DNA from 3 places in the Ensifer canadensis genome. Region 1 is predicted to be linked to each of the others. Evidence: predicted binding sites of a transcription regulator. Region 1 holds the regulator's gene; each other region holds the start of a gene.
What was found. The regulator PhoB, encoded in region 1, activates phosphate uptake and scavenging genes when phosphate is short. The targets are predictions, from matches to a motif close to TGTCATNNANCTGTCAT.

Region 1 (10,063 bases):
AACATCAACAATCTCGCCGCCGTTCCGTCGATCGTCTACGGTCTCTTGGGGTTGGCCGTATTCATCAACTTCGCCGGCATGCCGCGCTCGGCCGCCCTCGTCGGCGGCCTGGTGCTGACGCTGATGACCCTGCCGACGATCATCATCGCCACCCGTGCAGCGTTGAAGGCGGTCCCGCCGTCGATCCGCTCGGCAGCGCTCGGTCTCGGTGCGTCGAAGATGCAGACCATCTTCCACCACGTCCTGCCGCTGGCGATGCCGGGCATCCTGACCGGCACGATCATCGGTCTCGCCCATGCACTTGGCGAAACCGCGCCGCTGCTGTTGATCGGCATGGTCGCCTTCGTCGTCGATTATCCCGGCTCGCCGATGGAGCCGTCGACCGCGCTGCCGGTGCAGATCTACATGTGGGCCAACGAGGCGGAACGCGCCTTCGTCGAGCGCACATCCGGCGCGATCATCATTCTTCTCATCTTCCTCGTCGTCATGAACCTTGGCGCCATTCTGTTGCGACGTCGCTTTGAGCGCCGTTGGTAGTGAGGTAATTACTATGAACATCATGTCAGAAGCAGCAGTCGAAAAAGCCTTGGATCAGAAAATGAACACCGTGCCCTACAAGATGATCGGCAAGGATGTGTCGGTCTACTACGGCGAGAAGCGTGCGCTTTTCGACGTCAATCTCAATATCCGCGAGAACACGGTGACAGCGCTGATCGGCCCTTCGGGCTGCGGCAAGTCGACCTTCCTGCGCACGCTGAACCGCATGAACGACACCATCGAGAACTGCCGCGTCACCGGCAAGATCACGCTCGATGAAGACGACATCTACGACCCGACGATCGACGTCGTGGAACTGCGAGCCCGCGTCGGCATGGTGTTCCAGAAGCCGAACCCGTTCCCGAAGTCGATCTACGACAACGTCGCCTACGGCCCGCGCATCCACGGGCTTGCCCGCACCAAGTCTGAGTTCGACGAAGTCGTCGAGACCAGCCTGCAGAAGGCTGGTTTGTGGAACGAGGTGAAGGATCGCCTGCAGGAGCCGGGCACCGGTCTTTCGGGCGGCCAGCAGCAGCGTCTGTGCATCGCGCGCGCCGTTGCCGTCAGCCCTGAAGTGATCCTGATGGACGAGCCCTGTTCGGCGCTCGATCCGATCGCGACGGCCAAGGTCGAGGAACTGATCCACGAGCTGCGTACCAACTTCACGATCGTCATCGTCACCCACTCGATGCAGCAGGCGGCGCGTGTTTCGCAGCGCACTGCCATGTTCCACCTCGGCAATCTTGTCGAGGAGAACGACACCGACAAGATGTTCACCAATCCGGATGACCAGCGTACCCAGGACTACATCATGGGCCGGTTCGGTTGATGGCCGAAGCTCCTCTTCACCCCGTTTCCTGAACGCGCCCGCAAGGATCGAAGACTATGTCCATGCACATAATGTCCGCCTACGACGAAGAACTGAAATATCTCACGCGCCGCATCTCCGAGATGGGCGGGCTTGCCGAGCAGATGGTGGGCGAATCCGTTCGTGCGCTTGTCAATTCTGACCTCGCCTTGGCGCAGAAGGTGATCTCCGACGACACCATCCTCGATGAAGCCGAACGCCAGATCGGCGAAAAGGCAATCGTCACCATCGCCAAGCGCCAGCCCGTTGCTGCCGACCTGCGCGAGATCATGGGATCGATCCGCATCGCGTCCGATCTGGAGCGCGTCGGCGACCTCGGCAAGAACAACGCCAAGCGTGTCATCGCGGTTGCCGGCTCCGGCATCCCGCGCAAGCTGGCGCGCGGTCTCGAACACCTGGCAGAGCTTGCGCTGGTGCAGCTCAAGGAAGTCCTCGACGTCTACGCTTCCCGCTCGCCGGAGAAGGCCAACAGCATCCGCGAGCGCGACGAGGAGATCGACGCGATCTACACCTCGCTGTTCCGCGAGCTGCTCACCTACATGATGGAAGATCCGCGCAACATCACGCCCTGCACGCATCTTCTCTTCTGTGCCAAGAACATCGAGCGTATCGGCGACCACGCCACCAATATCGCCGAGACGATCTACTACATGGCGACGGGCGCGCAGCCGGAAGGCGAGCGTCCGAAGGACGACAATACGTCGACGCTGGGTGCCGTGAAGGACTAACGCATGTCGCGCAAAAGTGCGCAGCGGTTTTGCGATAACGACATGTGCAAAAACAAGAACTTAAAGCACAACAAGCGCATCTTAGAGATCGCGACGCGCTTTAAGACCCGGATACGTTCGAGTGCCTGCTTATGAACCTGCTCCGGTCGCAGCCCTGGTTGCGGCCCTGCTCTACTGCGTCTGAAGCTATACGTTTTCGCGCGTGCCTATGAAAACGCGCGGAGTGCTCCAGATTCTATATGTTCGAGCATCTCTTTGCGTTCGATCGAACGCGAGACGCTCTGGGTAAGGAGACGTTGCCTGATGTTGCCGAAAATCGCCGTTGTCGAAGACGAAGAGGCGCTGAGTGTCCTGCTGCGTTATAACCTCGAAGCCGAAGGGTTCGATGTTGATACGATCCTGCGCGGAGACGAGGCGGAGATCCGCCTACAGGAGCGCCTCCCGGATCTCCTGATCCTCGACTGGATGCTGCCGGGCGTTTCCGGCATCGAGCTTTGCCGCCGGCTGCGCCAACGTCCGGAAACCGAGCGCCTGCCGATCATCATGCTGACGGCGCGCGGCGAGGAGAGCGAGCGGGTTCGTGGCCTTGCCACCGGCGCCGACGATTATGTCGTCAAGCCGTTCTCGACCCCGGAGCTGATGGCCCGTGTCAAGGCGATGCTGCGGCGCGCCAAGCCCGAGGTCCTCTCGACGCTGCTTCGCTGCGGCGACATCGAGCTCGATCGCGAGACCCATCGCGTGCATCGCCGCACCCGCGAGGTCCGCCTTGGTCCGACGGAATTCCGCCTGCTCGAATTCCTGATGTCGTCGCCGGGCCGGGTGTTCTCGCGCTCGCAACTCCTTGATGGCGTCTGGGGCCACGATATCTATGTCGACGAGCGCACCGTCGACGTGCATGTCGGTCGCTTGCGCAAGGCACTGAATTTCTCGAGCATGCCTGATGTCATCCGCACCGTTCGCGGTGCCGGCTACTCGCTCGAAAGCTGAGCCAGCCGGCCACTGCAGCGCCGCGCATCTTAATGGACGCGCAAAGGTCGCTGTTGCATCTTGAATTGCGGCATGTTTCCTTGAAGCGAATACGAACCAGGGAAACATGCAGCAGCCAATAAAAAAGGGGCCGTGCGGCCCCTTTTCTGCATGTGGTTTTCGGTCGTCTCAGCGAGCGCGACGGCGCTCGGAGGTCGGCTGATAGGCAAGCCGCGCATGGAATGTGCAATAGGGCGAAGCTTCCGGGGAATCGTTGCCGCAGAAGTGGAATTCTTCCTTGAGCGGGTCGCCGATCGGCCATTTGCAGGTGCGCTCGGTCAACTGCGTCAGCTCCAGGCGGCGCGACATTGGCACGACCACATCCGTCTGGATGCGGAAATCCTGTTCGGCGACGAGATCGACTTCGACCTCTTCCTTGAGCACGGTCGCGCCGGCCGCACGGGTAACCGTCCGTGTCGTGACGCGCGAAGCGTAGTTCGGAGCGCGCGGCGCCGAAGTCGGGCGCTGCTTCGGCCGGGTCGCGGCGGTGGTTCCGCCAGCCTTGGCCCTGCCGGGCAGGCTCAGCCGGTGAACCTTGCCGATGACCGCATTGCGGCTGACGCCGCCGAGCTGTGCCGCGATCTGGCTCGCGCTCAGGCCCTCGGACCAAAGCTTCTTCAGTTTTTCCACCCGCTCGTCAGTCCAGTTCATTTCTGCACTCTCCGTTCTCAGCGTTGGCGATGACAGAATCTCTCACCACGCTCCGGACAGGCTCCGGAGCTGCAACGCGATAACACTTTTGGTGACTAGGCCCGCCGCATGCGTCTAGTAATTGAACATTAACCTACTGACCGGCGGACTCCGTGGCAAGAGTCCCGCGAATCGCGCCGAATCGATTTCTTGGTTTTCCCCAACTTGCTCGGTGGGCGTTGCATTTTTGCAAGCCCCGTCGCGTGATTTTTTCGTCGCATGGATCAGACCTGTCCGACCGCACTGCAAAGCTTGGTTTTGTTGACATTGCGCTGCGAAATAGGAATAGTGCCTGCGCCGCCGCAAGGCGGCATTTTTAATTTTTTGCCGCGCTCAACAGGGGCTCGGATCGATGCCGATAGCAATGAAGGAGAGGCTCGCCATGACTGCAACCACGCCGCTTTACGACACCTACATGCGTGCGCCGTTGCGTTTCGAGCGAGGAGAGGGCGTCTGGTTGATCGCCGAAGACGGCTCGCGCTATCTCGACTTCGCCGCCGGCGTCGCCGTCAACTCGCTTGGCCATGCGCATCCGCATCTGGTCGAGGCGTTGAAGGCGCAGGCCGAGAAGGTCTGGCACCTGTCCAACCTTTATGAGGTCCCCGGCCAGGAGAGCCTTGCACGCCGGCTGACGGCCGTCACCTTCGCCGATCGTGTCTTCTTCACCAACTCGGGTGCCGAGGCGCTCGAATGCGCGATCAAGACTGCGCGTCGCTACCACTATGCCAAGGGCAATCCGGAGAAGTTCCACATCATCACCTTCGAGGGTGCCTTCCACGGACGCACGATCGCGACCATCGCGGCGGGTGGTCAGCAGAAGTACATCGAGGGCTTTGGCCCGAAGGCCCCGGGTTTCTATCAGGTTCCCTTCGGCGATATCACGGCGCTCAAGGATGCGATCACCGACGAGACGGCGGCGATCCTGATCGAGCCGATCCAGGGCGAGGGCGGCATCCGCCCGGTCACCAAGGAATTCATGCAGGAGCTGCGCGCGCTTTGCGACGAGTTCGGTCTGCTGCTGATCCTCGACGAGGTCCAGTCCGGCGTCGGCCGCACCGGCAAGCTTTTCGCCTATGAATGGGCTGGCATCCGTCCGGATATCATGGCTGTCGCCAAGGGCATCGGCGGCGGCTTCCCGCTCGGTGCCTGCCTTGCGACCGAAGAGGCGGCTGCCGGCATGGTCGCCGGTACGCACGGTTCGACCTATGGCGGCAACCCGCTTGCCATGGCTGTCGGCAACGCCGTGCTCGACGTCATCCTGGCCGACGGTTTCCTGGAGCATGTCCGCGACGTGGCCCTGGTCTTCCGCCAGGGCCTCGCGTCGTTGAAGGACCGTTTCCCCGATGTGATCGAGGATATCCGCGGCGACGGCCTGATGCTCGGCATCAAGGCGAAAGGCCCTTCGGCCGATCTCCTGAAGGCGATCCGCGCGGAGAAGCTGCTGGCTGTTCCGGCCGGCGAAAACGTCCTGCGCCTGTTGCCGCCGCTGACGGTGACCGCCGCGGAAGCGCGCGAAGGCCTGGCGCGGATCGAGCGCGCGGCCGAAGCCGTGAGAAGCAGCAGCGGTACCGCCGCAGCCTAATTTGTGAACCCGGAGATCGGCAGCGATTTTCCCAAGGGTCCATGCGCGAGCCCAAGGTGTCGAGCGTTCTTTTGGCTCTTCGACACCGGTCGCGCTCCACGGGCCATTCTGAGACAGGAATTGACTACGATGGCAGGCACAAGACATTTCATCGATCTTTCGGCCATGACGGCAGCCGATCTGCGCACGATCATCGATGACGCACGCGTGCGAAAGACGGCGACGAAGGCCGGAACCGCCGAAAAGCCGCTCGCCGGCAAGATGTTGGCGATGATCTTCGAAAAGCCTTCGACCCGCACGCGCGTCTCCTTTGACGTCGGCATGCGCCAGCTCGGCGGCGAAACCCTGTTTCTCTCGGGCACCGAAATGCAGCTCGGCCGCGCCGAGACCATCGGCGACACTGCCAAGGTGCTGTCACGCTACGTCGATGCGATCATGATCCGCACCACCGATCATCGCCGTCTTCTCGAGCTTGCCGAGCACGCCACGGTGCCCGTCATCAACGGCCTGACCGACGACACCCATCCCTGCCAGATCATGGCCGATATCATGACCTTCGAGGAGCATCGCGGCCCGGTGAAGGGCAAGACCATCGCCTGGACCGGCGACGGAAACAACGTGCTTCACTCGCTGATCGAGGGCTCGGCCCGTTTCGGCTACCGCATGAACATGGCGGTGCCGCTCGGTTCCGAGCCGCACGACAAGATCCTCAACTGGGCGCGCAACAATGGCGGCGAGATCCTGCTTTGCCATGAGGCCGAGCAGGCCGTTGCCGGCGCGCATTGCGTCGTTACCGACACCTGGATTTCCATGAACCAGGAGCATCGCGCTCGCGGCCACAACGTCTTCCAGCCCTTCCAGGTCAACGACGCGCTGATGAGGCACGCCTCGCCGGACGCACTGTTCATGCACTGCCTGCCGGCGCATCGCGGCGAGGAAGTGACCGACGAGGTCATCGACGGGCCGCAGTCGGTGGTATTCGACGAGGCGGAAAACAGGCTGCACGCACAGAAGTCGATCATCGCCTGGTGCATGGGGCTCGTCTGATCGGCGCGTCTGCCTATTGAAATTTCCCGCATGCGACACGATTTAGGCCGAATGCGGGACGTTCCGGGGTGGAAACAACGGACGTTACCTGACGACAGGCAGCGCATGATCGGCCGGCAAAACGGCACATGCCTGCTAGACAAATCCGTTTATGGCGGGATCGAATAGGATAACGGGCAGGCTGCACCGGAGGATGTTTATGTTCTCTGCGCGGCCCTCTCCCAAGCATGTCGCGGAAAAGTGCGCAGCGGTTTTGCGATAACGATATGCACAAGAACAAAAACTTGAAGCGCAGTCAGCGAATCCTGGCGATCGCGACGCGCTTTAGTGACGTAAGGAGCAGCAGATGACTGAGATGGCACCAGGACTTGGCGAATTCGACTTTGCCGGTGACGATCATGTCGTGCCCTTCCAGGTGGAGGGCCTCGATGTGCGTGGCCGCGCCGTTCAGCTCGGCCCGATGCTCGATGCGATCCTCGAGCGCCACAACTATCCGCTTCCGGTCGCGCGGCTGGTTGCCGAGACCGTGGTGCTGACCGTGCTGCTCGGAACGTCGCTGAAGTTCGACGGCAAGCTTATCGTCCAGACGAAGAGCGACGGCCCGGTCGATCTTGTCGTCGCCGATTTTGCCACGCCCGATCGGGTGCGCGCCTATGCCCGTTTCAACGAGGAAGCGCTGGAGGAAGCTCTGAAGGACGGACGCACCCAGTCGCATGAGCTGCTGGGCAAGGGCGTTCTCGCCTTCACCATCGATCAGGGTGCCCATACCCAGCGCTATCAGGGCATCGTTGCGCTCGATGGCGCCACGCTCGAGGAGATTGCCGGCGTCTACTTCCGCCAGTCGGAGCAGATCCCGACCAAGGTGCGCCTCGGCGTTGCCGAACTGCTCGACCGCGACGAGAACGGCAAGCCGCGCCATCGCTGGCGCGCCGGCGGCATGGTCGCGCAGTTCCTGCCGGATGCGCCGGAGCGCATGCGCCAACCGGATCTTTCGGGGGGTGACGGCGACGACAACGAGGATCTCTTCGACGAGGACGATCTCTGGGCGGAAGCCAAGGTCATGGTCGAGACGATCGATGCCGACGAACTGACCGACCCGATGGTCGGCACGGAACGTCTGCTCTATCGGCTGTTCCACGAGCGCGGCGTTCGCGTCTACGAGCCGCAGGCGGTCTATGATCGCTGCAGCTGTTCGCGCGAAAAGATCCGCTCGGTGCTCACCGGACTGCACGCCGACGATATCGAGAGCACCATCGAGGACGGCTTGATCAAGGTGACGTGCGAGTTCTGCTCGACCACCTATCGCTTCGAGGCAAGCGAGGTCCGCCAGCAGTAGGATGCCTCAATTCAGGGTTCGAACGAGCCCTGGTGAATCAAGCGAGAAGGCGGGGATTGCCACGTTGAAGTGTTCTCCGCCTTCCGATTCCATGCTGTAGTGGCCGAACATGACGCCGGACGGCGTATCGAGCGGGCATCCGGAGGAATATTCGTAGGTATCGCCGGGGTTCAGCAACGGTTGCTCTCCGATGACACCGGGCCCGCTGACTTCGTCCACCTGGCCGTTCTCGTCGGTAATATGCCAGTAGCGTGTCATCAGCCGAACCGACTCGGCCGAATGGTTGGCGATGACGATGCGGTAGCCCCAGACATAGCGGCTGTCATCCGGATCAGATTGCTCTTCCAGATAATAAGGCTCCACCGTAACTTCTATGTCGCGAGTGAGCGCGCGATACATGAGCAACACCTTGTTTCAAGTCTTTCAGGGTATTCTACAGCAAGATGGTTTCGTCAAGAATAACGGCAGGATTGCATGCGTCGGCGGCAAGTCTGCGGAAAGGCGAGGCCGATGCTTGATGGCGCGGTGAGAAAACATCTGGATCCGATACTGGATCGGCTCGGTGCAGCACTTGCCCGCGGGGGTGTCGGTGCCAATGCGGTCACGATCACCGGCCTCGCGCTCGGCCTCGTTGCCGCTGTCCTCATTGCCGGACAATACTACCTTGCCGCCGCCATTGTTATCGTCGTTAGCCGGCTTTGCGATGGACTTGATGGTGCGGTGGCACGCGCCACGCGCAAAACCGATTTCGGTGGTTTCCTCGACATCGTGCTCGACTTCGCCTTCTACGGTGCCATCCCGCTCGGCTTCATCGGCGCCGATCCGCAGGCCAACGGTCTTGTCGGCGGTCTGCTGCTCTTCTCGTTCTACGTCAACGGATCGAGTTTTCTCGCCTATGCCATTATGGCCGAAAAGCGAGCGATGACGACGGATGTGCGGGGGGCAAAATCGCTCTACTTCACCACCGGGCTTGCCGAGGCGACGGAGACGATCGCCGCCTTCCTGGCCTTCTGCCTGTTCCCGACGTGGTTTCCGCTGCTGGCGGCGCTGTTTGCGGTCGTCTGCCTCTACACCGCGCTATCGCGCATTGTGCTCGCGCGAACGCGTTTTCGCGACGTCGAGTAGCGGCCGCCGCCGATCTCGGGGCGGCCGTCTTGTTCGTGGGTATCAGGCCTTGACGGTCTTCAGCGCGCGGGCGAAGTCCTCGACGATGTCGTCGCTGTCCTCGATACCGGCGGAGAAACGAACGGTGCCGGCGGAAATGCCGAGCTCGTCGCGAGCTTCGTCCGTCAGGTTCTTGTGCGTCGTCGTCGCCGGATGGGTGATCAGGCTTTTGGAATCGCCAAGATTATTGGAGATGCGGGCGATCTGCAGTGCGTTCTGCAGTGCGAAGGCCGCATCCTTGCCGCCCTTGAGTTCGAAGGCGACAAGGGTCGAACCGCCGGTCATCTGCTTGGCGATGATGTCGGCCTGCGGATGGTCCGCGCGGCCGGGGTAGATCACCTTGGCGATCTGCGGCTGCTCGGCGAGGAAGTCGGCGACGCGACGGGCGTTTTCGGTCTGCTGCTTGACGCGCAGCGGCAGCGTCTCGATGCCCTTCAGCAACGTCCAGGCGTTGAACGGCGACATCGCCGGGCCGGTGTGGCGGAAGTAGTCATGCAGATGCTCGTTGATCCAGTCCTTGTCGGACAGAACCACGCCACCGAGGCACCGGCCCTGGCCGTCGATATGCTTGGTGGCGGAATAGACGACGATATGCGCGCCGAGTTCCAGCGGCTTCTGGAACAGCGGCGTGGCGAAGACGTTGTCGACCACGACCTTGGCGCCGATCTGGTTGGCGAGCCGAGAAACGCCTGAAATGTCGATCACTTCCAGCGTCGGGTTGGTCGGGCTTTCCAGGAAGAAGACCTTGGTGTTCTTCTGGATCGCCTTTTCCCAGTTCGCGAGATCGCGTCCGTCGACCAGCGTGCATTCGATGCCGTATTTCGGGGCCAGCGTCTCGACCACCCAGCGGCAGGAGCCGAAGAGGGCGCGGGCGGCAACGATGTGGTCGCCGGCCTTCAGCTGGCATAAAATGGCGGCAGTGACGGCAGCCATGCCTGATGCCGTGGCGCGCGCGTCTTCGGCGCCTTCCAGCATGCACATGCGCTTTTCAAACATGTCGTTGGTAGGGCTGCCGTAACGGGCATAGATGAAGCCTTCGGTCTCGCCCTTGAAGCGTGCTTCCGCCGCCTCGGATGTCTCGTAGA
Region 2 (10,063 bases), 680 kb from region 1:
AAGGCTGTGCCGCCGCGTATAAGTCGGCTGGCCTCTTATCTCCTTGAAAGGGATAGCATGAAACCGGTCCGAATTCTTTTTGTTTGTCTCGGCAATATCTGCCGGTCACCTCTGGCTGAAGGCGTGCTGCGCGAGCTCGCGGCGCAAAAGGGTCTGGCGTCACAGATTTCTGTCGATTCTGCCGGTACGGGTGGGTGGCATATCGGCGATCCACCGGACCGCCGGTCGATCGAGGCGGCGCGCCGGCACGGCATCGACATTTCCGGCCTTCGCGGGCGCAAGGTTTCAAAGGCCGACTTTGCGGCGTTCGACCTGATCCTCGGCATGGATGGGGAGAACGTCAAGACGCTTCGCCAGCTCGCGCCGGCGGGGCTTGAAGACAGGATCGATCTGTTTCTGAGCTACGCTTCGGGGCGGGACCAGGACGTTCCTGATCCCTATTATGACGGTCCCGAAGCGTTCAAACGCCTTTACCAGATGTTGGAGGCCGGATGCTCGTCGTTGCTGGAAAGGCTCGAAGAGCGGACTTCGTGAAGCGGAAACACCTCTTCGGTGAGGTAGGGGCCGCCGCCGACGGAATCGCGCGACGACAAAAGCACGAAACGTGAGACGGTGAAGGGTGAGGCCATGAAGTTGCCGCGTCCGGAGAGATATTCGACCACATCCTCGACGCGGCTGGAGCGCAGCCTTGCAAGCGTGACATGCGGCGTGAACTTGCGCGGGTCGGCCGGCAGCCGCAGCCTCTGGCAGATGCGCTCGATTTCGGCCTGCAGCGCGTACATTTCCGGGTGATTGCTGACCCCAGCCCAGACCGAGTGTGGCTTCTTCGAGCCGAAGGCGCCGGTGCCGGTCAGTTGCAGCTGGAATTCCGGTCTTTCGATCCGGTCAAGCTTGTCGATGATCTCGTCTGCGGTGCGCCAGTCGACGTCACCAATGAAGCGCAAGGTGATGTGGTAGTTCTCCACATCGATCCAGCGAGCTCCGGGAAGACCTCCGCGCAGCAATGAAAGACTCATCGCAACATTGCGCGGAATTTCGAGGGCGGTGAATAGTCTCGGCATGGCGAGCTCCCCGAATCTCTTGCAGATGTCTCAGCGAATCACGCATCGAGTCTGCAGGCAACTACTATTTGACGCTTGCGAATATTAACACTCTCTTAACTGTGGATGATTTGTTCACTCCGCCTTTGACAATGTTGCAATGAAACGTTCGACCACGGGCAGCGCCTTATCGACCATCGTGCCGACGCCGTTGCCGTTCGGGTGCATGCCGTCCTCAAGCTTGAGTGCTGCGTCGGTGACAACGCCGTCGAGGAAGAAGGGGTAGAGCTGCAGCCCGTATTTCTCTGCGAGTTCCGGATAGATCGGATTGAACCGGGCGGCATAGTCGGCACCCATGTTCGGCGGCGCCATCATGCCGGCGAGCAGCACGGCGATGCCGCGCTCCTTCAATCGTGAAATCATCGCCTCGATGTTCTTGCGGGTTTCTTCCGGCGGAATGCCGCGCAACGCGTCGTTGGCGCCAAGCTCCAGGATGACACCCTTGGTGCCGTCGGGTATCGACCAGTCGATGCGCGCAAGGCCGCCTGAGCTGGTGTCGCCAGAAACGCCGGCGTTCGCCACCGTGACATCGAGGCCCTTTTGCTTCAACGCCTTTTCAAGCCGGGCCGGGAAGGCATCCTCGGGAGGCAGCTGATAACCCGCCATCAGGCTGTCGCCGAAGCCGACGAGGCTGATCGTTTCGGCCCGTGCTGCCGCCGATAACGCAATTGTCATTGCGAGCCCCAAGAAAAACCGTTGAAATCCTTTTAATGCCATGGGTCTGTTCCTAAATCGCGGGTGCTGTTTTCTTATTCCCTTTCCGTTTCATATAGGATTGTTTCGCTTGGCCAGTACCATCATCGAGCTCAAAAATGCCGACCTCACCCTCGGCGAAGCCGCGGCCTCGGTGCATGTGCTGAAAGGCATGAGCCTGACAATCGACGCCGGCGAGTCCGTCGGCATCGTCGGGCCTTCCGGTTCGGGCAAGTCGACGCTGCTGATGGTGCTGGCTGGCCTTGAACGGCTGGACCGCGGCGAAATCATTATCGACGGCACGCCGCTGCACCGGCTGAACGAGGACAGGGTCGCCGACTTCCGCGGGCGCAACATCGGCATCGTCTTCCAATCCTTCCACCTCATCCCCAACATGACAGCCCTCGAAAACGTTGCCGTGCCGCTCGAACTCGCCAATGTTCCCGGCGCCTTCGAGATCGCGCGCAAGGAGCTTGTGGCCGTCGGCCTCGGCGAGCGCTTGAGCCACTATCCCGGCCAGCTTTCCGGCGGCGAGCAGCAGCGCGTGGCGATCGCCCGTGCACTCGCGCCGTCGCCGAAGCTGCTGATCGCCGATGAGCCGACCGGCAATCTCGATGACGAGACGGGCCGGCAGATCGCCGATCTGCTTTTCGCCGAACAGCGTGACCGGGGCATGACACTGGTGCTGGTCACCCATGACGCAGCGCTCGCGGCCCGTTGCTCGCGGCAGGTGCGGGTGCGCTCCGGCGAGATCATTTCCAGTGGCGCGTTCGAACCGGTCGTCGAAACGCAGCGCCAGGAAGCGGCATCCGCATGAGCGAGGCCCTCGCGATCCGACTGCGCCCACTGCTCGCCCTGCGGCTGGCGTTGCGCGAAATGCGCGGCGGCCTCAAGGGGTTCTATATCTTCCTCGCCTGCATCGCGCTTGGCACGGCGGCGATCGCCGGCGTCAACTCGCTGTCGCAATCGATCACCGCGACGATCGCGTCCCAGGGGCGCGAGCTGCTTGCCGGCGACATCCGCTTCGAGCTCAACAACCGGGTGGCAACGACAGAGGAGCGCGCGTTCCTCGACGGGCTCGGACCCGTCTCGGTTTCAGCGGGCCTTCGCTCCATGGCGCGTTTGCCCGATGGATCGAACCAGGCACTCGTCGAGTTGAAAGCCGTCGATGCAGCCTATCCGCTCTATGGCAAGCTGGAAAGCCAACCGGATCAGCCGCTTGGCAGTCTGCTGGCGCGGCAGGGCGACGTGTTCGGTGCGGTGGCCGCACCGCTGTTGCTTGATCGCCTCGGCATTTCCGTCGGTGATGAAATCCTGCTGGGCAATGCCCGCATCAAGATTTCAGGCAAGATCGTGCGCGAGCCGGATGCGCTCTCCGACGGATTCGGCTTCGCACCGCGCCTGATGGTTTCGGATGAAACGCTCAACGCATCGGGTCTCGTGCAGACGGGAAGTCTTGTCGAATACGGCTACAAGGTGAAGGTGAGCGATCCGACCCGGGTCGACGCGGTCCGCGGCGACGCCGAGACGCGCTTTCCGTCGGCCGGCTGGTCGATCCGCACCAGCTCCAACGCGGCCCCGTCGCTGACCGCCAATATCACCCGTTTTTCGCAGTTCCTGACGCTTGTCGGGTTGACGGCCCTGATCGTCGGCGGCGTTGGTGTCGCCAATGCCGTGCGCGCCTATCTCGACCAGAAGCGCAGCGTCATAGCCACCTTCAAGTGCCTGGGTGCGCCTGCCTCGCTGGTGGCGATGATCTATCTGTCGCAGATCCTCCTGATCGCTCTGATCGGCATCGCCATAGGGCTTGTTCTCGGTGCGCTCATTCCCTTCGTCGCCGCACAGTTTCTTGCCGATCTGCTACCGATTTCGACGGAGTTCAGGCTCTATCCCGGTGCGCTCGGCATCGCCGCCCTGTTCGGCGTGTTGACGGCGCTTGCGTTCGCCATCCTTCCGCTCGGCCGCGCACGCGGCATCCCGGCGACAGCGCTCTTTCGCCAGCAGGGCTTCGACCCCTCGGGCTTTCCCGCATGGCCCTATCTGGTCGGCGCGTTCGCCTGCCTGGGCGCGCTTGCAGGACTTGCCATCTGGACCGCCTATGACCGCTACATCTCGCTCGTGTTCCTCGGCGCGATCGCCTTCGCCTTCATCGTTCTGCGTCTCGTCTCGCTGCTGATCTCATGGCTTGCGCGCCGTAGCCCGCGCGTCAACTCGCCGTCGTTACGGCTGGCGATCGGCAACATCCATCGACCGGGCGCGCTCACGCCTTCGGTGGTGCTGTCGCTCGGCCTCGGTCTTGCGCTTCTCGTCACGCTTGCGTTGATCGACGGCAATCTTCGGCGCGAACTGACCGGCAGCATGGCCGAGCGGGCGCCCAATTTCTTCTTCGTCGATATCCAGGGAAGCGAAATCGAGGGGTTCCGCGCGCTGCTCAACGGATCGATGCCTGATGGCAAGGTCATCGAAGTGCCGATGCTGCGCGGCCGTATCGTCGCCTTCAACGGCGAGGACGTGAACAGTCGCAACGTCCCGCCGAGTGGCCAGTGGGTGCTGCGCGGCGACCGCGGCATCACCTATGCCAAGAACAAGCCGGAGAATTCGACGCTTGCAGAAGGCAGCTGGTGGGCGCCCGACCATAGCGGCGAGCCGCTGGTGTCGTTTTCGGCGGAAGAGGCGCGCGAGCTCGGATTGAAGATCGGCGACATGGTGACGGTCAACGTGCTTGGCCGCAACATCACCGCCAAGATCGCCAACTTCCGCAATGTCGAATGGGAATCGCTGTCGATCAACTTCGTGATGGTATTCTCGCCCAACACCTTTGCCGGCGCTCCGCATGCGTGGCTCGCAACGGTGATCGATCCCGGCGCGACGCCGGAGGAGGAGGCGACGGTGCTGAAAGCCGTGACCAACGCCTATCCGACGATCACCAGCGTGCGGGTAAAGGATGCTCTCGACATTGTGAACGCGCTTCTCGGGCAGCTGGCAACGGCGATCCGTGCTGCCGCCGCCGTCGCGCTCGTCGCCTCCGTCCTGGTGCTGGCCGGCGCGCTTGCTGCCGGCAATCGGGCGCGCATCCACGATGCGGTGGTGCTGAAGACGCTGGGCGCCACGCGCGCCACGCTGATCCGTGCCTTCAGCTACGAATACATCATCCTTGGCCTTGCAACCGCGGTCTTTGCGCTGTTTGCGGGCGGCGTCTCCGCCTGGTACGTCGTCAGCCGGATCATGAAGCTGCCGTCGAGTTTCCTGCCGGATGTTGCGGTTGCCACGGTCGTCATTGCGCTGGTGATGACTGTTGGCATCGGGCTTGCCGGCACCTGGCGTGTGCTGGGTCAGAAGGCGGCGCCGGTCCTGCGGGAGCTCTGAGCGGACGGAGTTAACCGTAAATCCCTGTCATACAAGGCCATAAACGCCCAGGCTGTGCCGAATCACGGGTCTGAAGGTCTTGTACGCAAGGGCTTTCGGCATCATATTTATCCACAGGCATGCTGGAGCCCCGCAGCGGCGCCTGGGCATGGGATGATGGCCGATCGGTCAGGTCATCCGCCCGACACCGTAAGTTCAACCGGGGCTTAAATGAGGAAACAATGGCTGATCTGAGAAACTACCAAACCCGAATGTCGCCCGCCGGCGCTCAGGCGGGTGCCGTGATCGACGAAGGCCTTCGCACCTACATGCTGAAGGTCTACAACTTGATGGCCCTCGGCCTGGCGATCACCGGCCTGGCAGCTTACGGAACATTCGCGCTTGCCGTCTCCAATCCGGCATTCGCCCAACTTCTCTATGCGTCGCCCCTGAGATGGGTCGTCATGCTCGCTCCGCTGGGTCTCGTGTTCTTCATGAGCTTCCGCATCAATAGCATGAGCGTTTCTGCCGCGCAGATGACGTTCTGGGTCTATGCGGCCCTGATGGGCGTTTCGCTGTCGTCGATCTTCATGGTCTTTACCGGCCAGAGCATCGTGCAGACGTTCTTCGTGACCGCCGCCTCGTTTGGTGCACTGTCGCTCTACGGCTACACCACGAAGAAGGACCTGTCCGGCATGGGCTCGTTCCTGATCATGGGTCTGTTCGGCGTCATCATCGCGTCGATCGTCAACATCTTCCTCGGCTCTTCGGCACTCGGCTTCGCAATCTCCGTGATCGGCGTGCTGATCTTCGCAGGCCTCACCGCCTACGACACGCAGAAGATCAAGGAAATGTACTACGATGCCGACGACAGCACCGTTGCTGGCCGCAAGGCGATCATGGGCGCGCTGACGCTCTACCTCGACTTCATCAACCTGTTCATGTTCATGCTGCAGTTCATGGGCAACCGGAACAACTAAGCCTGAAGAGATTGACGGAAAAGGCGGCTTCGGCCGCCTTTTTTGTTGCCCGGAAAAGGGCTTGATCCACGGGTGCGATCCATGTGACTGAATGAAAAAATCCAACCGTCAAGATCCTTCCATGTCCCTGACCCTGCGCGACGCCACCGTCTCCGATCTGCCCACCATTGCCGAGATCTATCGCGAATCCGTTCTGAACGGCGTGGCGACCTATGAGGTCGCGCCTCCGTCGCAGGCGGAAATGGCAGCGCGCTTCTCCACCATCGTCGGCCATGGTTATCCCTACATCGTCGCGATCGACGCGGCGGGCATGATCATCGGCTACGCCTATGCCTCGGCCTTCCGCACGCGGACGGCCTATCGCTTCCTGGTCGAGGATTCGATCTACCTGGCGCCTTCGGCACGGGGGAAGGGGGCAGGAAGGATGCTGCTCGCCGAGCTTGTTCGCCGCTGCACGGCGCTTGGATTTCGCCAGATGGTGGCGGTCATCGGCGGTGCCCATCCCGCATCGATCGCGGTCCATCAATCATTGGGTTTCGAACATCATGGGCTGATGAAGGCGACCGGCTTCAAGCATGGACGGTGGCTCGATACCGCGATCATGCAGCTTGCGCTGGGCGATCGAGCGACGAGCGATCCGCCCGAGGGCGTCTACCCGGATACGCTTTATCAAGCCTGAGGGCAGATGTCAGCGAAGCCAGAGCCGGCATGTGGGCCTGACTCTCCGATCGTTCCGATGTGGCGTCTCAGGTTTCGACCAGCTTGAGCGCCTTGTCGAAAACCTTCAGGACCTGTCCGAGCTCGTGCCCGCGCTTCAGAATCGTGCCGTGGACGTTGAGCACGCTAAAGGCACCTTGCTTGGCCGCCAGCTTCGGGTTTTTTTCGATGCGGAAGAGAGGCATCTCGCCCGCGCGCTTGAAAACGGAGAAGACGGCGCGGTCCTTCAGGTGGTCAATGGCGTAGTCGCGCCATTCGCCTTCGCCGACCATGCGGCCGTAGACCCACAGGATCTGGTCGAGTTCTCGGCGGTGAAAGGTGATGGGAGGAGCATTCCGGGCGTTCTTGTATTCCGAGAGATCGACGACCACTTCAGAAGTGGTCTGGCGCTGATGTCGCGCCTCGCCTCGCGGCAAATCCGGCTCATCGGTCATCGGCAATCCGGCCTTCTGTTGTGACAGAACGATAACAGTTTGCCTGACACGAGCCGAAAAGCAAGCCGGAACCGGCCGGAGCCGCTGGGTGCAGATGGCATTTCTTGCCTCTGCCCCATTTCAGTCAAATCGCCGCCCCAATTCACCGCAAAACTCGCGGGCGCTGACGGACAGAGTCGTTGCCACCGTATGTCCGGTCAGATCGTCATGCTGCGTGACCTTCAAAGAACGCAGTCATGGCCGGTTCGGTCCGGTAACTTCGAACCCTCAGCCCCAGCCCCTCGATGCTGCCGGGCCGAACCACCCCTTACAGCGCCGCGCGTCAAGTATGACGCGCAAAGGACGCTGTAATGGTTCAGGCATGCCGCCTATTTTCCCTAAATCGATTCCGACTTAAAGCGTCCTGCAGCCGCTCACAGTTTGCCCTGCGGGCCGGCGAGCACGGCAGTCGCGCCGATGATCGCGCCCGGGGTTTCAGCATCCTTCATCGACTGCAACAGCACCGCGCAGCCGCTTTTGCCACGCTGCTCCGTCAGGACGGTTGCAGGCAGGGTGAAGGTCGCAGGCTTGCCATCCCACATGCCAATGGTCTGGATATCGCGCACTGCGTGCCAGTAGGCGATCTTCTTGCCGCTGTTTTCGCCTTTCTCGACATTGACGATCTTCGCCCGGTCGAAATAGACGACGACGACATTTGCCTTGCCGTCACCCGCGCCGACCTTGATCGAAATCTCCTCGCCGTTGATCTTCGCGTCAACCGGAACGGCAAGCCCCTTGCCGGCGGTCTTCATGGCGTCGAGCCGGGATTTGATCGCCTGCAGATTGGCGCCGTTGACGTGGTCGCGACCGTTGAGGATCGCCTGCGGTGTGTAGACGCCATTTCGACCCAGCATGCGGGCATAGGCATATTGCCGGTCTGTGTTCTCTGTCGAGGCGAGCGTGTCTTTCCAACCGAGATAGTTCCAGTAGTCGACGTGATAGGACAGCGCCACCACGTCGCCGTCATCGACCAGCTTCTTCAAGGCGGCATCGGCTGGAGGGCAGGAGGAACAGCCCTGGCTGGTGAAGAGTTCGACGACGCCTTTGATAACCTTGCCATCCTCAGCCATAGCCGGAACCGACGCTGCAGCAAAAAGCCCGAAAGCCATTGCAACGGGGCGAAGGAAATATCTGTCTGCGAATGTCATGGCGTCACTTCATTGGCGGCCGACAGGCCTACTTCACGGGGAAGTCCATTACATACGACGCCGATGCTTCAACGGGAAGTCACGTTGGAGTGAGGATATGGGCAGGCAACCTATAGGAAACGTGAAAAGGCCGGGACACCTTGCGGTATCCCGGCCTTTCAATGTTTCAAGCAACCAGAGCGATCAGGCGGCGAGGTCGCGCAGAACCGTCTGCAGGATGCCGCCATTGTTGACGTAGGTGACTTCATCGAGCGTATCGATGCGGCAAACGAGCGGAACGTCCTTCACGCTGCCGTCGCCATAGGTGATCTTGGCGACGCGCTTTTCGCGCGGCTGAACGTTGGCGAGATTGTCGATCGTGACGATCTCGTCGCCCTTCAAGGCCAGCGATTCCCAAGTCGTTCCCTGTTCGAAGACGAACGGGATGACGCCCATGCCGACCAGGTTCGAGCGGTGGATACGCTCGAAGGACTGGGCGATCACGGCCTTGACGCCGAGCAGGTTGGTGCCCTTTGCAGCCCAGTCGCGCGACGAGCCATTGCCGTATTCGACGCCGGCGAAGATGACGAGCGGAACGCCCTCTTCCTTGTACTGCATGGCCGCATCGTAGATCGACATCTCTTCCTTCGACGGATAGTGGATGGTGTAGCCACCTTCCTTGCCGTTCGGGCCGAGCATGTGGTTGCGGATGCGGATGTTGGCAAAGGTGCCGCGCATCATCACCTCATGGTTGCCGCGACGCGTACCGTACTGGTTGAAGTCGGCGACGCCGACGCCATGGTCGATGAGGTACGAACCGGCCGGCGAAGCCGCCTTGATCGAACCGGCCGGCGAGATGTGGTCGGTGGTGATCTTGTCGCCGAACAGGCCGAGAACGCGAGCACCCTTGATATCGGAGATGCCCAAGCCGGACTTGCCCATGCCAACGAAGTAGGGCGGGTTCTGCACGTAGGTCGAACCATCGTCCCAGGCGTAGGTCTGGCCCGGAGGAACCTGAACGGCCTGCCAGTTTTCGTCGCCCTTGAACACGTCGGCGTACTTGGTCGCGTAGAGTTCGCGGGTCACGTACTTGAAGATGAACTCCTGGATTTCCTTGGAGGTCGGCCAGATGTCCTTGAGGAAGACCGGGTTGCCGTCCCGATCTTCGCCGAGCGGCTCGTTGGTCAGGTCCTTCTGAACCGTTCCGGCGAGTGCATAGGCGACGACGAGCGGCGGCGAGGCGAGGTAGTTGGCCTGAACGTCCGGCGAAATACGGCCTTCGAAGTTGCGGTTGCCGGAGAGAACGCCGGCGGCAATCAGGCCCTTGTCGTTGATCGTCTTGGAGATCGGGGCCGGCAGCGGACCGGAGTTGCCGATGCAGGTGGTGCAGCCGAAGCCGACGAGGTTGAAGCCAAGCGCGTCGAGGTCCTTCTGCAGGCCCGACTTGGCGAGGTATTCGCCGACGACCTGCGATCCCGGTGCAAGCGAGGTCTTGACCCACGGCTTGGACTTCAGGCCCTTGGCAACGGCGTTGCGGGCGAGAAGGCCGGCGGCGATCAGAACCGACGGGTTGGACGTGTTGGTGCACGACGTGATCGCAGCGATGGCAACGTCGCCATGGCCGAGAT
Region 3 (10,063 bases), 1.6 Mb from region 1:
CGCGCCGCCGTTGCCGGCCAGGGCGTGGCGATCCTGACACCGGAATTCTACGGTGACGACGTAGCGCTTGGCCGGCTCTACCAGCCTTTCGACCTGCGCTGCAGCGACGGCTGCGACTACTGGCTGGCCTACCCGCATGCGCGCCGCAACACCCCGAAGATCCGCATCTTCCGCGACTGGATCCTCAGCGAACTCTGCCCGTCGGTTCAGTTCGGGGCCGATTGGGTAGAAGAGCGCAAGGCGGCTTCCGCGAGCTAGGGTAACCCATTAGAATCCATCAGGTTTATCATTCCGGGTGAATTCACCCCGAAATCGTCCCGATCGCGGCAATTTACGCTTGGAGGCGCATTCGCCCCCTTCCCCAACTCCCGGTTTTTGCGCAAGGTGCGCTGACGGAGAGAATAAAGGGGACCTGAATGTACGAGTTCGCCATCGCCTGGGAATGGCTGGCCTTTGCTGTGCGCTGGCTGCATGTCATTACCGCCATCGCCTGGATCGGCTCATCCTTCTATTTCATCGCGCTCGACCTCGGTCTCGTGAAGCGCGACCACCTGCCTGTTGGAGCCTACGGCGAGGAATGGCAGGTGCATGGCGGTGGCTTCTACCACATCCAGAAATATCTGGTCGCCCCCGCCTCGATGCCCGAGCACCTGACCTGGTTCAAATGGGAATCTTACGTGACGTGGCTTTCGGGCTTCGCCATGCTCTGTCTGGTCTATTACGGCGGTGCCGATCTTTTCCTGATCGATCGCCACGTGCTCGATATCTCGGCAACGTCCGCGATCCTGATCTCGCTCGCCTCGCTCGGCATCGGATGGGTCTTCTATGACCTGCTCTGCAAGTCGCCGCTCGGCAACAACACCTGGGGCCTGATGGCGCTTCTTTATGTGGCGCTGGTGATCATGGCCTGGGGCTATACCCAGGTGTTTACAGGCCGCGCCGCCTTCCTGCATCTGGGCGCTTTCACCGCCACCATCATGTCGGCCAACGTCTTCTTCCTCATCATTCCCAACCAGAAGATCGTCGTTGCCGACCTGATCGCCGGGCGCACGCCCGACCCGAAGCTCGGCGCCCAGGCCAAGCAGCGCTCGCTGCACAACAACTACCTGACCCTGCCGGTCATCTTCTTCATGCTGTCGAACCACTATCCGCTGGCTTTTGCCACCGCCTTCAACTGGATCATCGCGGCGCTGGTGTTCCTGATGGGTGTCACCATCCGGCAATGGTTCAATACGACCCATGCCCGCAAGGGTAGGCCTACCTGGACGTGGCTCGTCACCGTCCTCCTCTTCATCCTGATCATGTGGCTGTCGACCGTGCCGAAGGTGCTGACCGGCGAAGAAAAAGCCGAGGTCGCGCCGGTCTTTGCCCGGTTTGCGGAGAATGCGCATTTCCCCGCCGTCAAGGACGCGATCTCGACCCGCTGTTCCATGTGCCACGCAGCCGAACCGGTCTATGAGGGCATCGCCCGGCCGCCGAAGGGTGTGGTGTTAGAGAGCGATCAGGAGATTGCCGCCCACGCCCGCGAAATCTATATCCAGGCGGGGCGCAGCCATGCCATGCCGCCCGGCAACATAACCGACATGACGACGGACGAGCGCCAGTTGCTGGCAGCCTGGTTCGAAAGCGCCGTCGAGGAAGGCAAGACACAATGACAACGACGCTCATCCGCGGCCGCCTCTTGAGCTTTCACCGCGCGCCAATGGCAATCGAGGACAGCGCCGCCTACACCTATGAAAGCGATGGCGCGCTGCTGGTCGCAGACGGCCGGATCAAAACGTCTGGCACCTACGCGACTGTGAAGGCCGAGGCAGCGGATGATATCGTCGAGATCGATCACCGCCCGCACCTGATCGTGCCGGGCTTCATCGACACGCATCTGCATTTCCCGCAGATGCAGGTGATGGCCTCCTACGCCGCCAACCTGCTGGAATGGCTCAACACCTATACCTTCCCGGAAGAGTGCCGCTTCGTCGAGACCGCCCATGCCGAGCGCATCGCCAGCCGTTTCTTCGACGAAATGGTCCGCCACGGCACGACGACGGCGGCCGCCTATTGCACCGTGCATAAGGCATCCGCCGACGCCTTCTTCGCCGAGGCGCTACGCCGCGACATGCGCATGATCGCCGGCAAGGTGATGATGGACCGCAATGCCCCGCAGGGGTTGCTCGATACGCCGCAGATGGGCTACGACGAGACCCGCGCGGTAATCCGCGACTGGCACGGCAAGGGCCGCAACCATGTCGCCATCACTCCGCGCTTTGCCATCACCTCGACGCCGGAGCAGATGGACGTCGCAAAATCGCTGGTGCATGAGTTTCCCGACCTGCATGTCCAGACACATCTGTCGGAAAACCGCGACGAGATCGCCTTTACCTGCGAACTCTATCCGGAAGCCACCGATTATACCGACGTCTACGCCCGTTATGGGCTGCTTGGGCCGAAGAGCCTGTTCGGCCACTGCATCCACCTCTCAGACCGCGAGGCGGACGTGATGTGCGAGACGGGATCGGTCGCGGTCTTCTGCCCGACATCCAACCTCTTCCTCGGCTCGGGCCTTTTCCCGTTGCGGGCGCTCAACCGGCGCGAAAAGCCGGTACGCACCTCGGTCGCCTCGGATATCGGCGGCGGCACCAGCTATTCGATGCTGAAGACGCTCGACGAGGCCTACAAGATCCTGCAACTGCAGGGCGAGCGGCTGAACCCGTTCGACAGCTTCTTCATGATGACCCGCGGCAACGCCGAGGCGCTGTCGCTGGTCGATCGCATCGGCACGCTCGAGGCCGGCACCGACGCCGACTTCATCGTGCTCAACATGGCGGCAACACCGGCGATGGCGCTGCGCGCCGAAGTGGTCAACTCACTCGCCGATGAACTTTTCCTGCTCCAGACCATGGGCGACGACCGCGCGATCGTCGAGACCTATGTGGCGGGAAAACCGGCCAAGGCGGCACTCGCTGCTGCCTGACTTCACCGTCATTGGCAAAGAGGTCAAAAAAATTGACCTCTTTGCGTCCGCGCTATTAACAAGCCTCCGGCAAACATGGTAAGGCCTCGGTAGTCATCCCAAGAGTTGGGTGCGGAAAAGTGTCCGCGGCTTTCCGCCCGCATCCCGCTCTAACCTGTGTTTCAGATGAAGGCCGTTTCCATGACGCAAATCCTCGAAATCAGCGACCTCAAGGCCCTTGCCAAGCGCCGCGTACCGAAGCTCTTCTTCGATTACGCCGACAGCGGCGCCTGGACCGAGGGCACCTATCGCGCCAACGAGGAAGACTTCGCCAAGGTGAAGCTGCGCCAGCGGGTGCTGGTCGACATGACCAACCGCTCGCTGGAAACGACCATGATCGGCCAGAAAGTGTCGATGCCGGTGGCGCTGGCGCCGACGGGGCTGACCGGCATGCAGCACGCCGATGGCGAGATGCTGGCAGCCCAGGCGGCCGAAGCCTTTGGCGTTCCCTTCACGTTGTCGACCATGAGCATCTGCTCAATCGAGGATGTCGCGTCGGTCACAACCAAGCCCTTCTGGTTCCAGCTCTACGTCATGCGCGAGCGCGAGTTCGTGCTGAACCTCATCGACCGGGCCAAGGCCGCCAAGTGCTCGGCACTGGTGCTGACGCTCGACCTGCAGATCCTCGGCCAGCGCCACAAGGACCTGCGCAACAGCCTGTCGGCCCCGCCGAAGCTGACCCCCAAGCATCTCTGGCAGATGGCGACACGTCCCGGCTGGTGCATGAAGATGCTCGGCACCAACCGCCGCACCTTCCGCAATATCGTCGGCCACGCCAAGAGCGTCACCGACCTGTCCTCGCTCGGCGCCTGGACGGCAGAACAGTTCGACCCGCAACTCTCGTGGAAGGACGTCGAATGGATCAAGGAGCGCTGGGGCGGTCCGCTGATCCTGAAGGGCATTCTCGATCCGGAAGACGCCAAGATGGCGGCGGCGACCGGCGCCGACGCGATCATCGTCTCCAACCACGGCGGCCGCCAGCTCGATGGCGCCCATTCCTCGATCAGCATGCTGCCGCGCATCGTCGATGCGGTCGGCCACCAGATCGAGGTGCATCTCGATGGCGGCATCCGCTCCGGCCAGGACGTGCTGAAGGCCGTCGCCATGGGCGCCAAGGGCACCTATATCGGCCGCCCCTTCCTCTACGGCCTCGGCGCCATGGGGAAGGAAGGCGTGACCAAGGCGCTGGAAATCATCCGCAAGGAGATGGACATCACCATGGCGCTCTGCGGCAAGCGCGATATCAACGACGTCAACCGCGACATTCTCGCGGATTGATCGAGCGCGCCAACCGGCGAAGCCGGATTGCCTGAAAAGGGCGGCTTCGCGGCCGGCCTCCAACACGTGTGTGGAATGCCTGCAGTTCCAAATTGGTCGCATAAACTAAACGTATGCGATCGTTTCTTGCGGCGAACCGTCCTTTGAGACGGGCGGTTCAGTCGTAAGCTTCAGGATTGATGCAGGTCGCCTTTACAGCGCCGCGCGTCAAATATGACGCGCAAAGGACGCTGTATCGCTTCAAACTTGTTGCATAATTCTATCCTCAAATCGGATCAGATTTGAGGAATTATGCAGTAGATCCAAGAGTTTGCGGCTCTCCGATCTCTATTGCGTGCCCGTCGGGATCATAAAAACGGAACACCCGCTGTCCCCAGGCTTGCCGCTCAATCGGGTGGATCAGCTCCACCTGCGGCGCAATGCTTTCGAAGGCCGCTTCGATATTCTCATGCTCGAAGTAGAGCAGCAGGTTCCCTCGCCCATAGGGTTCTTCCGCGGGACCGACTTCCCGCCAGACTGTTTGTTCCAGCGAACGACCCTCGTGGATCGCAAAACCGGTCTCGAAGAGAACGAAGTTTCCGAAGTCCTTCAACACCGTCAGACCGAGTGTCTCCCGGTAAAAGTCCCTGGATCGATCGATGTCGCGGACGAAAGGGATCGGATTGATGAAACGCATCGAATTCCCCTCGTGAGTCTCAAAATCGTCTCACACAATCCCGATCAAGGCGACGGTTTTCGACTGAATTTTACGCCGCGAACACTCATCCACCCACGCTCAGCTGCCGCGATAGGTCGAGTAGCCGTAGGGCGAAAGAAGCAGCGGCACGTGATAATGGCTGGCCGGATCGGCAATGCCGAAGCGCAGCGGGATCAGGTCGAGGAAGGCAGGCTCCGGCAGGTCCGCACCGACACGACGAAGATAGTCGCCGGCGTGGAAGACCAACTCGTAGCTGCCCGCCATGAAGCCGATGCCTTCGACCATGGGCCCATCGACGCGTCCGTCGCTGTTGGTATGAACGGTGCGGATCAGTTGCCGCTCGTCGCCTTCGAGCCAAAAGAGGTCGATGCGCAAGCCTTCGGCCGGCGTGCCGAGCGCAGTGTCGAGGACATGGGTGGTCAGGCGGCCGGTGCTGCTCATCGCTGCTCTTCCTTCATATTGCGCTCTCGATGACGAAGGGCTCGTCGTAGACATATTCTTCGAGATTGTTTCCCGGCCCATCCCGATCGACGACGATGAAGTCGCTGACCGCGCCCACCGACATCAGCGGATGGTGCCAGACATTGCGCCCGTAGTTGACGCCCTGCCGCCCGTTCGCCCGGAACACCCGCGGCATTCCCGGTCGGCCCCCCTCGTCTTCGGCAACGACGACGAGCCAGGGCCGGTCCTCGAGCGGCGAAAAGCTCTGGCTGCCGAAGGGGTGTCGCTCCATCATCGCCACCGCGTAAGGAAAGGCGCGCGGCTGGCCGCGAAAGATATTGATGATGACATCGGCACCCTCGCCGACAACATCGGCACGCGCCAGGCCATGGAAGCGTTCGGTGGTCCCGCCATTGATGTACCGCATCGAAGCCGGATCAGCCTCGATGACCGTGCCGAACGGCGCGAAAGCATCCTGCGTCAGGGGTTCGATCGAAAGAATACGCGACATCAGGCCATCGCCCCGCGGTGCTCATTGCCGGCGGCGTCGGCATGGTCCGGTTCGACTGCCCTCGGTAAAGATGAGCGCAGATAGCGAACGGGTATGTCAGGCATTTTCGTCTCCTGGAAGCATGGATTGCAGCCGCAGGCGGGCGATCTTCTCCACCTGCGCACAGGCGGTTTCAAATTCCTCTTCGGTCGAATTGTCAATGCGCCTTTCGAACGAGGCGAGAATGTCGTTCTTCGTCAGGCCCTTGACCGCGATGATGAAGGGAAAGCCGAATTTCTGCGTATAGGCCTCGTTCAGCGCCGTGAACCGGGCATGCTCGTCGGCCGAAAGGCGGTCGAGGCCGGCCGACGCCTGCTCCGCCGTCGAGTCCGCCGTCAGCTTGCCGGCGATCGCCAGCTTGCCGGCAAGATCCGGGTGGGCGCGCAGCACCGCCAGCCTTTCGCGCGGCAGACCGGCGCGAAAGGCCTGGCAAAGTGCCGAGTGCACGTTGCCGGCCGAAAGTCCCGTTGCGGCCGCCCGGTCGTAGGCCCGTTCGGCAACCCATGGAGAATGCTCGAACACGCCGCCGAAGCGGCTGACGAAGGCGTCGCGATCGGACATCAGAGAGCCCCTTCCGGCTTGTGGTGTTCATACCAGTGACGGGCGATGTCGATGCGCCGCGGCACCCAGACCTTGTCGTGCGACATGACATAGTCGATGAACCGCGCCAGCGCCGCGGCGCGGCCTGGACGCCCAACGAGGCGGCAGTGCAGGCCGATGTTCATCATCTTGGCGTTGCCTTCCTTGCCCTCCTCATAGAGCACGTCGAACGTGTCTTTGAGATAGGTGAAGAACTGGTCGCCGGAGTTGAAACCCTGGTTCGTCGCAAAGCGCATGTCGTTGGCGTCGAGTGTGTAGGGGATGATCAGATGCGGCTTGTCGGCCGTCAGCCCCGCCACCCAATAGGGCAACTCATCCGCATAGGAATCGGAGGAATAGAGGAACCCGCCCTCTTCGAGAACGAGCTTCAGCGTGTTGCTTGAAGGCTTGCCCTGGTAAAGGCCAAGCGGGCGCTCGCCGGTCAGTTCGGTATGCAGCCGAACGACTTCGCGGATATGCTCGCGCTCCACCTCTTCGGGGAAATCCTTGTATTCGAGCCAGCGCAGGCCGTGGCTGGCGATCTCCCAGCCCGCTTCCTTCATGGCGGCGACCGCTTCGGGATTGCGAGCCATCGCCAACGTCACGCCGTAGACCGTCAACGGCACGTCGCGGCTGGTGAACATGCGCCAGAGCCGCCAGAAACCGGAGCGCGAACCGTACTCATAAATCGATTCCATGTTGAGGTTGCGCTGGCCCTGCCAAGGCTGTGCACCAACGATCTCCGAGAGCAGGCTCTCGGAGGCCAGGTCGCCATCGAGGATGCAGCTTTCGCCGCCCTCTTCATAGTTGAGCACGAACTGCACGGCGATACGCGCATCGCCCGGCCAGTTTGCCTTGGGCGGGTTGCGGCCATAGCCGACGAGGTCACGCGGATAGGAAGTCTCAGACATCAAATCACCCTTCGAATTTTCCGGAACGGTATCACCGCCGACCGGATTGTCGAGACAAAATGACGTCGGTGCAGACGGTTAGCGGCCGGCCATCAGCGAGGCGACCATCCGCGACAGTGGCGGGATAGGGCCTGGCGCAAGCGTCGCCTCGGCTGCCGGCCGCTTGATCCGTTCGGCCCGCTTGGCCGCCGAAATCTTGCCGAGCGGGTGTTGCGAGTGGACGCGCATCGGCGCGCCCGATTCCTGCTCCACGAACAGCGCCAGGCTGCCGATCGTCAGCGGCGGCGCCAGGCATGGTTCGAACAGGTCGCGAAGCGGTGCCTCGATGCTGCGCATCGCGTCCAGATTGAGCGGCCCGGTCAGCATCATGTGAAAGCGATATTCATCCATCACATGAGGATCGCCCCAGCGATGCAGGTTGGAAAATTGCGGCGCCGTCAGCCTGTCGGGGTCGGAGCGCTCGATGTCGTCTTCGCTGAGCGGCGCGCGGAACGCGTCGAATTCCTGGATGATGCTGGCGGCCAGCAGATGCATCGCCGTGCTCGGGATCTGCGGCATCAGTCCCCAGCAGTGGCCGAGCCGGGCCACTTCCAGGCGCTCGATCTCGAACGGCGTCTGGGCGCCGGCAAAATGCATCAGCGCCTTGAGTAGCTGCGCCTCGTCCATATCGGGGTGAAGCCGGAAGGGCGACATCACCACCGCCTGAAAGCCGAAGCGACGCGGGACAGCCGTATGGAAGGCGATCTCGGATGCGGTCAATCCGGAGATCGATGGTAACTCGGTGGGCTCGCCGGAATAGACATTGCGGCCGAGCCAACTGGCGGCAACCGTTGAAAGCGGGTCGGCCATCGGCGGCGTGAAACAAATGGCGTAACGCATGCGCATGCTCCGGAAATCCGTTCTGGCACAGACCCGCGACAATCGATCTCGATCGTCGCCAGGGTGCGCAGGTTCAAAATCTTAGAGCTTCAACAATACCCTCCCCGGGAAGACGCGACGCTCTATTGCCCGCGTCTTAGGTGATTTGCGTGACAGCTTGACGAAGTGGAAGGGGCAATACCACGCGATTACCGTCCGGATCGCGCCCGCAGCTTTTTCGGAACCATCCCACCGACCAGCCGTTCCCCTGAGGTAGCAAACAACGATGGAGAAGAAGCGTGACCTATCACAATGCGAACCTTCAGGACGCCGGGATCAAGGAAACCCATGACCTGATCGCCAGCGACAAGGTTGAAGGCACGAAGGTTTATGGCGCCGACAACAAGCACATCGGCTCGATCGAGCGCGTTATCCTGGAAAAGCGCAGCGGTCGCGTGGCCTATGCCGTGCTCGGGTTCGGCGGTTTTCTCGGCATCGGGGAAGATCACTATCCACTGCCTTGGGCCAAGCTGACCTATGATGAGAACCTCGGCGGCTATCGGACTGATGTGACTCGCGAACAGGTCGAGCGGGCGCCGAAATATCACGGCAACGAGGAATACGACTGGAACAGCGAGAACGGACGCCGGGTCTATGACTATTACGGCGTGCCGCCTTACTGGATGTAAGGATCGGGTTTACGATCGTCCCGACATGGCTCCGCCGATGGCGGGGCCGTTCTTATGCCGCCAGCTTAAAGATGTTTCTCGCGAAGTGCCGCTATGTGATTCTGGCACAAGAAGGATCCCGGAATGTCGATCAACGGCTGGCCGGTGATCTCGTCGACGACGAAGCGCGCGAGGCGGTGGGCGATGCCGAAGCTCACCTTGAAGCCGCCTGTCAGGACCGACAGGTTTTCGTGATCCGGATGGCGCCCGGCGATCGGCTCCCGGCCGGTCGATTTCGGCCGGATGCCGGCCCAGCGCTCGACCACCTCCGCCCCGCGCAAGGACGGGACCAGCGCCTCGGCGCGCACCAGCAGCTCATTCAGCAGTTCATCCGTCGACTGCGGATCGGCATATTTGTTCTCGCTGGTGCTGCCGACCGCGATATGCCCGTCGTCATGGGCGACGATATAGACGCCGTCGGTGAAGATGACGGGCAATTGCGGATCGACATCGGCCAGAAGCAGCGCCGCCTGGCCCTTGACCCCCGTGCCGCTCGGTCCACGGAGAGGTCCCGACAGCGCATCGACGAGCGGAAAGCTGTCGACGCCGGCAGCAACTATGCAATGGCCGAAGGCGATTTCCGTGGCGTCATCGAGTTCGGCGCGGCCCTGGCCCGGATGGATTGCTCGAACGCCCGTCCCCTCGACGATCCGCACGTTCGGCGATTGCGCCAGTGCCGCACGCAGAACCGCCAGCATCTGGCGTGGAGAAAGCCGACCGCCAAGCGTATCGAACACCAATCCGCAAGCCGCCGCCTCGGCACTGAGCCATCCGGACGGCAGCTCGTCGCGCACGTGCCAGAAGAACTGGCGGTCGCCTGCCCGCCAGTTGCGCGTCGCATCCTGCTCGTGGCGAAGAGCGATCTCGCGCAGATGCGGCTTCGCAAGCGGCATGATCCGCCCGCTGCGGCGGTAACCTGCCGAAAGTCCGGTTTCGGCCTCGAGCGTTTCGATCTCGCTTTCGAGCGACACCAGGGCGTCGAACTGGAATTGTTTCTTGGCGTTCCATTTGTCC

Region 2: the regulator PhoB is predicted to act here: its motif matches at 7,290-7,306, upstream of J3R84_RS17155 (DUF2794 domain-containing protein).
Region 3: the regulator PhoB is predicted to act here: its motif matches at 8,492-8,508, upstream of J3R84_RS12680 (DUF1045 domain-containing protein).

Annotation. Positions count from the first base shown of each region.
Region 1 is NZ_CP083370.1:149,209-159,271, forward strand. Features, by position in the region: gene pstA (phosphate ABC transporter permease PstA) at 1-537, shown strand, start outside; gene pstB (phosphate ABC transporter ATP-binding protein PstB) at 551-1,366, shown strand; gene phoU (phosphate signaling complex protein PhoU) at 1,423-2,133, shown strand; gene phoB (phosphate regulon transcriptional regulator PhoB) at 2,437-3,120, shown strand; gene J3R84_RS00715 (GcrA family cell cycle regulator) at 3,289-3,810, opposite strand; gene J3R84_RS00720 (aspartate aminotransferase family protein) at 4,232-5,431, shown strand; gene argF (ornithine carbamoyltransferase) at 5,561-6,478, shown strand; gene J3R84_RS00730 (Hsp33 family molecular chaperone) at 6,825-7,814, shown strand; gene apaG (Co2+/Mg2+ efflux facilitator ApaG/CorD) at 7,821-8,213, opposite strand; gene J3R84_RS00740 (CDP-alcohol phosphatidyltransferase family protein) at 8,325-8,939, shown strand; gene J3R84_RS00745 (O-succinylhomoserine sulfhydrylase) at 8,982-10,063, opposite strand, start outside.
Region 2 is NZ_CP083370.1:3,520,329-3,530,391, reverse strand. Features, by position in the region: gene J3R84_RS17190 (low molecular weight protein-tyrosine-phosphatase) at 58-534, shown strand; gene thpR (RNA 2',3'-cyclic phosphodiesterase) at 471-1,061, opposite strand; gene J3R84_RS17180 (arylesterase) at 1,176-1,817, opposite strand; gene J3R84_RS17175 (ABC transporter ATP-binding protein) at 1,885-2,610, shown strand; gene J3R84_RS17170 (ABC transporter permease) at 2,607-5,159, shown strand; gene J3R84_RS17165 (Bax inhibitor-1/YccA family protein) at 5,381-6,118, shown strand; gene J3R84_RS17160 (GNAT family N-acetyltransferase) at 6,240-6,797, shown strand; gene J3R84_RS17155 (DUF2794 domain-containing protein) at 6,865-7,269, opposite strand; gene J3R84_RS17150 (DUF1223 domain-containing protein) at 7,683-8,456, opposite strand; gene acnA (aconitate hydratase AcnA) at 8,640-10,063, opposite strand, start outside.
Region 3 is NZ_CP083370.1:2,595,625-2,605,687, forward strand. Features, by position in the region: gene J3R84_RS12635 (LysR substrate-binding domain-containing protein) at 1-258, shown strand, start outside; gene puuD (urate hydroxylase PuuD) at 417-1,655, shown strand; gene guaD (guanine deaminase) at 1,652-2,968, shown strand; gene J3R84_RS12650 (alpha-hydroxy acid oxidase) at 3,149-4,285, shown strand; gene J3R84_RS12655 (VOC family protein) at 4,575-4,961, opposite strand; gene uraH (hydroxyisourate hydrolase) at 5,061-5,423, opposite strand; gene J3R84_RS12665 (ureidoglycolate lyase) at 5,437-5,934, opposite strand; gene uraD (2-oxo-4-hydroxy-4-carboxy-5-ureidoimidazoline decarboxylase) at 6,031-6,534, opposite strand; gene puuE (allantoinase PuuE) at 6,534-7,463, opposite strand; gene J3R84_RS12680 (DUF1045 domain-containing protein) at 7,542-8,342, opposite strand; gene J3R84_RS12685 (PRC-barrel domain-containing protein) at 8,621-9,010, shown strand; gene J3R84_RS12690 (NAD(P)/FAD-dependent oxidoreductase) at 9,076-10,063, opposite strand, start outside.